2 regions of the Paenibacillus sp. FSL R5-0470 genome follow, and region 1 is predicted to be linked to the other one. Evidence: a T-box and tRNA genes for the amino acid it is inferred to sense, from the RefSeq annotation. Region 1 holds a T-box; the other holds one or more tRNA genes.
The links. A T-box is a leader RNA that pairs with one kind of tRNA and senses whether it is charged. The one in region 1 lies ahead of trpS (tryptophan--tRNA ligase), so its partner is inferred to be a tRNA-Trp.
Positions count from the first base shown of each region.

Region 2: it has a tRNA-Trp gene. The T-box ahead of trpS (tryptophan--tRNA ligase) is inferred to sense a tRNA for this amino acid. The anticodon was not compared.

Region 1 is NZ_CP150238.1:2,863,814-2,868,210, forward strand. It holds gene MKY99_RS12430 (aminopeptidase) at 1-313, shown strand, start outside; gene trpS (tryptophan--tRNA ligase) at 507-1,502, opposite strand; T-box leader at 1,605-1,893, opposite strand; gene MKY99_RS12440 (hypothetical protein) at 2,091-2,516, shown strand; gene MKY99_RS12445 (winged helix-turn-helix transcriptional regulator) at 2,574-2,942, opposite strand; gene MKY99_RS12450 (sigma-70 family RNA polymerase sigma factor) at 3,167-3,703, shown strand; gene MKY99_RS12455 (DUF4179 domain-containing protein) at 3,696-4,397, shown strand, end outside.
Region 2 is NZ_CP150238.1:5,932,772-5,937,168, forward strand. It holds gene MKY99_RS26140 (BMP family ABC transporter substrate-binding protein) at 1-701, opposite strand, end outside; gene MKY99_RS26145 (AraC family transcriptional regulator) at 1,025-1,777, shown strand; tRNA gene MKY99_RS26150 (tRNA-Leu) at 1,911-1,989, opposite strand; tRNA gene MKY99_RS26155 (tRNA-Cys) at 2,004-2,077, opposite strand; tRNA gene MKY99_RS26160 (tRNA-Gly) at 2,090-2,164, opposite strand; tRNA gene MKY99_RS26165 (tRNA-Gln) at 2,171-2,245, opposite strand; tRNA gene MKY99_RS26170 (tRNA-His) at 2,267-2,339, opposite strand; tRNA gene MKY99_RS26175 (tRNA-His) at 2,380-2,455, opposite strand; tRNA gene MKY99_RS26180 (tRNA-Trp) at 2,492-2,565, opposite strand; tRNA gene MKY99_RS26185 (tRNA-Tyr) at 2,574-2,659, opposite strand; tRNA gene MKY99_RS26190 (tRNA-Thr) at 2,665-2,740, opposite strand; tRNA gene MKY99_RS26195 (tRNA-Phe) at 2,761-2,836, opposite strand; tRNA gene MKY99_RS26200 (tRNA-Asp) at 2,847-2,924, opposite strand; tRNA gene MKY99_RS26205 (tRNA-Met) at 2,951-3,027, opposite strand; tRNA gene MKY99_RS26210 (tRNA-Val) at 3,045-3,120, opposite strand; tRNA gene MKY99_RS26215 (tRNA-Glu) at 3,127-3,198, opposite strand; tRNA gene MKY99_RS26220 (tRNA-Ser) at 3,215-3,307, opposite strand; tRNA gene MKY99_RS26225 (tRNA-Asn) at 3,313-3,388, opposite strand; tRNA gene MKY99_RS26230 (tRNA-Ile) at 3,392-3,468, opposite strand; rRNA gene rrf (5S ribosomal RNA) at 3,527-3,643, opposite strand; rRNA gene MKY99_RS26240 (23S ribosomal RNA) at 3,719-4,397, opposite strand, start outside.

The DNA of each region.
Region 1 (4,397 bases):
CGATGAAGGTGCATCCTATTTAGGAGAAGTGGCTTTAGTGCAGCATGATTCTCCAATCTCTTGCTTGAACCGAATTTTCTACAATACAGGGATTGATGAGAATGCCTCCTGCCATTTCGCGTTGGGAAGTGCTTATCCTGTCAATATTGTAGGCGGCACAAAGCTTACGAATGAAGAGCTTGTCGCACGAGGTGCTAATGTCAGCTTAACACATGTCGATTTTATGATTGGTTCAGCTGAGCTGGATATTGACGGAGAATTGGCGGATGGTACGATTGAGCCGGTATTTCGTAAAGGGAATTGGGTGCTGTAAGGAATACATTTAAGGTCGTAACCTCGCTTTAGGAGATTACGGCCTTTTCCTTTGCTAAAAAGATGTGTGTTATAGAAAGTGTTTTTATTTAGAAGCGGAGATATCCATATTAAATAATATTTTCTTATAAAAACAGCCGGAGCTCTCTCCAATAGAGAGTCCGGCGTTTTTTTATTGCCCTTAGAGATCAGTTTTATTTTGAAAAATAATTAAGGCCCATAGCCTCTCGTACTTCGGACATCGTTTCTTGAGCAATGTTGCGGGCACGCTTAGTTCCGGATAATAAGATATCCTCAACAACCTTGGGTCTGGCTGCATAATAGGAGCGACGCTCACGCATTGGTTCAATTAGCTGGTCTAGAGCTGTCGTGATAAGCTGCTTACAGGCTGAACAGCTTATACTGCCACTTTCGCAGCTATCGTGAATTTCTGGGGCGCCATGCGAACGAACAGCACGATGATAAGCATAAATGGGACAAATATCGGGATGCCCAGGATCATTTTTATGAACACGGGCTGGATCAGTTGTGGCTTTGCGGATTTTGAAGGTGATCTCTTCCTTCGTGGAGTCCAGCTCGATGGCATTACCTAGGCTTTTGCTCATTTTTGCATTGCCGTCTGTTCCCACTAGTCTTGGGGTCTCGCTGATAAGTGCTCTGGGCTCCACAAGGATGGGGCTGTACAGCTCGTTGAATCTACGTACGATTTTGCGGCTCAACTCCAGATGGGGAAGCTGGTCTTCTCCTACAGGAATAATCGTCGCTTTACAAAAGGTTATATCGGCAGTCTGGCTTACTGGATACCCAAGAAAACCATAGTATAGTTCATCTAAGCTGGAATTTTTCGATTCGGCTTTAATGGTAGGATTGTGCCGCAACGAATTTACAGTGACGAACATGGAGAACAGAACAGTCAGCTCAGCGATCTCAGGAACCATAGATTGGATAAATAGGGTTGTTTTATCTGGATTTATACCCGCCGATAAATAGTCCAGTGTGATTTCATTCAAGTTTTGACCAAGGTGTTGAGGCCGATCAAAGTGAGTCGTTAGGGCTTGAATATCTGCTAAAAACACAAAAGTATCATATTGCTCCTGTAGAGCCACTCGGTTCTGTAAACTGCCCACGTAATGGCCAAGGTGCAGCTTTCCGGTCACTCGATCTCCAGTTAATACACGTTCTTTTATCATTTAAATTCCTCCTGTTTTGTCGCTTTTGATTAATATTGAGTCGCCACCACCAGCCATCATCCATGGCCATCACCTCCTTAAAATAGCAAAAAAACCTCATCCAATAAGGACGAAGTTGTCGTGGTACCACCTTAATTGATCGTGTTACCATACGTTTCGTTGGCTTTACGATCTTCTCTTACCTGTACGAAAGAGGGTTAAAGATAATCTCCGATACAGGTCCCTTGATAACGGCGGGAACCCCGGCTATCCCTACAGCATCCTAGAGAGATGGTTCGGAAGAGCAACTCTAAAGGCCATTCGATCAAACGCTGGACACCGGTTCGCAGCAACCACCGGCTCTCTGAAGTCCATGTTCATTTGTCTACTTACCCTTTTTCAGCGTTGTTCATGATATTTGGGTAATTGTAATTCTGATAAGTGAGTTTGTCAATAGGTGGAAATTAGAGGATGATATTCGAAGTATCTAGGTTTTATAATCTAGTAAAAGTATAACTTAAATGTATATAATCATCAGGAATTAAGTCCAATCTATCATTGCGGATTCACAATATACTATTCTATAACCTTGAAATGGAGTGATGAAAAATGGCGACAATTATAAGTTATGGGTCACAGGCAAAAATCCCGTTAGACCCGTTTACTACTGCTATAACGGTTGCAGGGATTCCTGGAGCTGGAGCGGGTCTAGCCACGGCGCAAGTAAATATTAGTCCGGCTAATCCGGCCTCTTTCTCCAGCAGAGTCGAGTTAAATGGTAGTTTTAGTCTTACTGCACTTGCTAACAGCCAATTTCTTGTTTTAATCCGACGTGCTGGAGTCGATATTTATAGATCCTTTTTTCGTTTTACTACAACTACTGATATTCAATTAAATGTTCAGTGGGTTGATGGTCCTTATATTGGAATCCACAACTATGAATTGGTAATTCAGAATGACAGTAACTTGCCTATAAATCTATTTGGACCCATATCATTCACAGCAACTGCTATAGGAGGAGATGGCGTAATTTAAGTTACGGGACAGTTAAATCGATCTGATTTAGCTGTCCTTTTTTTCATGGGGTAAAATTTATTTATTTAAAATGTTGTCCTCTAAAACAGCATATTTATCGCCATATTGCTTAATGATATGTTGTTCTCCCCAATTACATAGAGAAGTCAAAATGTCGCTTAAACTATCACCATACTCACTAAGCTCATATTCCACTTTGGGTGGAACCTGATTGTATACGATCCGGTTGATAATTCCATCGGCCTCAAGTTCGCGTAGTTGCTGGGTTAACATTTTTTGAGTAATTCCGGGCATTAACTGTTTGAGTTCCGATGTTCGTTTTTTGCCATGAGTTAAATGACACAGAATTACACATTTCCATTTTCCTCCGATCACTTCGAGTGTGGCCTCAACAGAAATGTTGTATTTTTTCTTGATAGTTGTCATGATATCCTCCAATGTATGGGTACTTTTTAGTACCTATGGTACTTTTAAGTGCGTACTATTGATTATGTCCAATTTTACTTATCATAACATTTATCGTTCTTTTTTTATAGAATGTTATAATTTTAAGTGCTCAGTCCCAAAAAAGTTAATACAAATAAAAACCGTTTCTATACCCTCCCCGTCTTAATCTATGAGAGGCTTAGGAGAGGGGGCTAAGGAAGGATATGACGATGACTAATGCAGAAATGAAGAAGGTAACGATTCTTGATTCTCGGAGCGAGACGGATTTCTACGATTCTATATTGGTACATAGAGAACAGCTATACAGTATTGCCTATAGCTACTTGCGTAACCGGAATGATGCGCTTGAAGCGATGCAGGAAATGACTTGCCGGGCCTGGATCAAAAGAAAAACGTTAAAGGATCCAAAAGCGTTTAAATCATGGATCATTCGGATCCTGATTTATGTCTGTATAGATGAACAAAGACGTAGAAAGCGTTCCATGCCGCTTGTTGACGAGAGAATAGGAGAGCAGATTACGCACATTGGCCATCATCGGATGGAAATGCTGTGGGCACTTGAACAGGTTAAACCCAAGTATCGCCATGTGCTGCTGCTTAAATACTATAACGATATGACCTTAAATGAGATTGCTAAAATACTGGATAAACCTGAAGGAACGGTCAAGACATGGCAGCATAAAGGACTCAAGCAGTTAAGAACGATCATTAAGAATCGGGGTGATTGGAACCATGAGTAGTCAGGAGGAGCTTGCCATGTTAATCGATGCTGAACGGATCCCACAGGAGCAAAAAATGGAGAGTGCAGCCGCACAAATCTATGCCATTCAAGCAGGACTCGAACTAGGTAAAAAGCGGGGAAAAAAGCTAATGTTCGCTAGAAGCGCTATGGCTGTACTGACTGCATCTGTTTTGATTGCAGGTTTACTTTTCTTCAATCCAACCCAATTGATGCCACAGCAAGCCTCTACAAGTATTGAATTCAGTGACTGGGGCGAGCTAGAATCTTTTAAGAAAGTAGCTTCGTCTGATATTGATGCTCTTACTTTAGAGTCAGCGATCCGTAATGATTACGTGCAGATCGTGAATAAAAGTACTGAGAAAAATGGGTATAAAATCACTCTGAATGCTGTGATCGCTGATGAAAATAAAATTATAATGCTGTATACAGGGACTACAAGCGATGGGCAGGAAATTTACAGCGTGAATAGTGTGTGGCTGACAGATGCTGAAACAGGGCAGAGCATAATAGATGAAAATGGTTATAGAAATGGAATGGGGTCACATGCTGAGGATAGTATTTATACATGGCTCGGAAAAACTATCTATCCACTAGATAAGAATAAAGCATTTCCAAGAGAGGTGGTTGCTAATTTTCAGATTGCGTCAGTGGATCCAGGAATGCTAATAAAACCGAAAACGGGAACTAATCTA
Region 2 (4,397 bases), 3.1 Mb from region 1:
TGAATCAGCGAAAGCTCCTTGCCCTTAGCCGGGTTAACGAAATCGCCAGCATATGATACAGCGACCTTCACATCAGGATCAACATATTGAGCGCCCTGAATGTAGCCTACCAAGAAAGCGTTAATTCCTGGAATATCCATGCCGCCTACAAAACCGATCACATTCTCAGGATTAGCATTTTCCATATCCGATTGTGTAGCTAGCGCCGCTACAGCACCTGCTAGAAAAGATACTTCATTTGTTGCATAAGACATGTTGTACATATTCTCTGGTGCTTCATCTATATCGGTATCATAGTTAATGAACTTTTTGTCAGGATACAATTCAGCCGTTGCATTAAACATCTCTGTAATTTCTGATCCGCCAGAAATAATAACATCCCAGTCCTCAGCGGCGATATCGTTAAACGTAGGCTCCCATTTCGTTTTATCGACACCCATTTCTACAACTTTTGTTTCTGCACCCAGTTCATCCTTAACCTTTTGCAAACCGCTATTCGCAGAGTCAAAGAAAGATTTATCTCCAAGCGTTCCTGGAATCAGAAGTACTACTTTGAGTTTATCCCCTGAACCTGTTTCTCCACCTTCAGCTGCGTTAGATCCTGCATTCGCGGAAGATCCATTACTCGACGTATTATTTCCACAGGCTGTGACCATTACCATTACTACTAGTAACAACAAAGAAAGAACTTTCTTTTTCATTTTTCTATTCCCCCTATTTATAGTTGGTTAGTAATTTGAGAGGTTCTCCTTCTTAGTCCGTTGTATATTTCACGATTTAGATGGAAACTCTCATTTTTCATGTAACATTGTCAAAATTTTAATGATTTTAACGAATACACTCAAAAAAAGAGATAAAATTATAATTTTTACGAATAATCCGACTAATTTCCGAACGAGATGGCCAGTCAGGTTGCTAATCTTCGGATTTCTTGATACGATCATATCAAATATTAATGAAAATAATTATATGATTTCGGTCATATTTTTGTACGATTCGGCTAAAACATAATTATTGGAGGATCATGATGGATCGTGTTCTATATATTGTAAATGCAGCACATGAGGTTAATACCTATATTCCACCACACCAGCATGAATGTTATGAACTAGTCTATTATTTAAACGGCTTAGGAACTACCAATGTAGGTTCGCGAAGTTATCATTTTCGTTCTTCTTCATTCGCGCTGATACCACCCAATCATAAACATGATGAGAATCATCGCGAGGATGCTACTATACTATTTGTAGGCTTCCATTCAAATCACCCAAATATGGAGAATTTGCAAGGCGTATATGAAGATGATAAAGACCATACTGTTCTACAGATCTTGCTTCGAATGAAAGCAGAGTTTACGCGTAAACAAGATGGATTCTCTGAACTATTGAACCTTCAAATGAGCGAAATCACTGTTCATCTGATACGGCTTCTTAGTGCCTCCGGGTTTCAATCACCAACGGAAGACAGAGTCCAATATGTTCTAAACTATATGAATGAGCATTACCGCCATAAGCTATCGGTCGCAACACTTTCTGAGATGTCTGGATACAGCTATGATCGTTTCCGCCATTTATTTAAAGAACGATTCGGTTCTTCACCTCTGCGCTATCTACTATTGAAACGTCTGGATTATGCAAAGTCTCTCTTGCAACATACCCAAATGCATATCTCTGAAGTATCAGCTGCTGCTGGGTTTGTGAATGACGCCCAATTCTGCAATATGTTTAAACGTGAAATTGGTCTCACCCCACGAGCATTCCGACTAAGCAGTCAATAAAACAAAACTCCACACAAAAAGGCCGTTGATTAGAGACGCCTCTAATTCAACGGCTTAAGAATAAAAGCTCAAAGACAAAGAAAAAAGGTTTGTAAAGTTACTTATATAAGCGACTTTACAAACCTTTTTGATATACCGGCGAGAGGACTCGAACCTCCACGGTTTCCCTCTCGATTTTGAGTCGAGCGCGTCTGCCATTCCGCCACGCCGGCACATATGAACTTAATGGAGGCGCCACCCAGATTTGAACTGGGGATAAAGCTTTTGCAGAGCTTTGCCTTACCACTTGGCTATGGCGCCATACGAAAACTTTGGAGCGGACGACGGGAATCGAACCCGCGACCCTCGCCTTGGCAAGGCGATGCTCTACCGCTGAGCCACGTCCGCATAAAATGGCTGGGGATATAGGATTTGAACCTATGCGTGACGGAGTCAAAGTCCGTTGCCTTACCGCTTGGCTAATCCCCAATAACATTTTAAAATAAAAGGGGCGACTGATGGGTCTCGAACCCACGAATGCCGGAACCACAATCCGGTGCGTTAACCACTTCGCCACAATCGCCATATTAAACTAATATTGTTGCTGTTCTTCTTAAAGTAAATGGGGCGACCGATGGGACTTGAACCCACGAATGCCGGATCCACAAACCGGTGCGTTAACCCCTTCGCCACGACCGCCATATTAAACTTTAGAGAAAGACTTTAGATAAAGATTGGCAGGGGCAGCAGGAATTGAACCCACACCAACGGTTTTGGAGACCGTTGTTCTACCTTTAAACTATGCCCCTAAAAAAAATGGTGGGGGATGATGGATTCGAACCACCGAACACGTACGTGAGCAGATTTACAGTCTGATGCGTTTGGCCACTTCGCTAATCCCCCAAAGATGGTGCCGGCGAGAGGACTTGAACCCCCAACCTACTGATTACAAGTCAGTTGCTCTACCAATTGAGCTACACCGGCATATTAAGTTGTATACTATATGGTGGCTCGAGACGGATTCGAACCGCCGACACGAGGATTTTCAGTCCTCTGCTCTACCGACTGAGCTATCGAGCCAAGGTAAAAATGGCGGAACCGACGAGATTCGAACTCGCGATCTCCTGCGTGACAGGCAGGCATGTTAGGCCAACTACACCACGGTTCCAAAAGATATAATTTCTTAATGAAAATTGGTTGCGGGGGCAGGATTTGAACCTGCGGCCTTCGGGTTATGAGCCCGACGAGCTACCGGGCTGCTCCACCCCGCGTCGTTCTTAAATGAATATGGTGGAGGCTGAGGGGATCGAACCCCCGACCCTCTGCTTGTAAGGCAGATGCTCTCCCAGCTGAGCTAAGCCTCCATGTTATGACCCGTATGGGATTCGAACCCATGTTACCTCCGTGAAAGGGAGGTGTCTTAACCCCTTGACCAACGGGCCATGCTAATAAACTTTATGGCGGAGAGAGAGGGATTCGAACCCTCGAGACGCTTGTGGCGCCTACACGATTTCCAATCGTGCTCCTTCGGCCAAACTCGGACACCTCTCCATAAATGGCTCCCCGAACAGGACTCGAACCTGTGACAACTCGATTAACAGTCGAGTGCTCTACCAACTGAGCTATCAGGGAATATGGTGGGCCTTAGTGGACTCGAACCACCGACCTCACCCTTATCAGGGGTGCGCTCTAACCAGCTGAGCTAAAGGCCCTTTTTAAGACACATCAATATTAAGGGCAAAAAAAATACCACGGGTAATGTGGTTGTCCGCTTGGCGACGTCCTACTCTCCCAGGACCCTTCGGTCCAAGTACCATCGGCGCTGGAGGGCTTAACGGTCGTGTTCGGGATGGGTACGTGTGGAACCCCTCCGCTATCGCCACCAAACGGGCATTTACATCGTAAATGCTCAGGCTTGAGTCGCCTGAAAACTGAATCCGAATTGAATTTGCGTATTAAGTATAGGATAAGCCCTCGACCGATTAGTATTGGTCAGCTCCATGCATTACTGCACTTCCACCTCCAACCTATCTACCTCGTCGTCTTCAAGGGGTCTTACTAATTGGGAAATCTCATCTTGAGGGGGGCTTCACGCTTAGATGCTTTCAGCGCTTATCCCGTCCGTACGTAGCTACCCAGCCATGCTTCTGGCGAAACAACTGGTGCACCAGCGGTACGTCCATCCCGGTCCTCTCGTACTAAGGACAGCTCCTCTCAAATTTCCTGCGCCCACGACAGATAGGGACCGAACTGTCTCACGACGTTCTGAACCCAGCTCGCGTACCGCTTTAATGGGCGAACAGCCCAACCCTTGGGACCTACTTCAGCCCCAGGATGCGATGAGCCGACATCGAGGTGCCAAACCTCCCCGTCGATGTGGACTCTTGGGGGAGATAAGCCTGTTATCCCCAGGGTAGCTTTTATCCGTTGAGCGATGGCCCTTCCATGCGGTACCACCGGATCACTAAGTCCGACTTTCGTCCCTGCTCGACTTGTAGGTCTCGCAGTCAAGCTCCCTTATGCCTTTGCACTCTTCGAATGATTTCCAACCATTCTGAGGGAACCTTGGAACGCCTCCGTTACTCTTTAGGAGGCGACCGCCCCAGTCAAACTGCCCGCCTGACACGGTCCCCGTACCCGG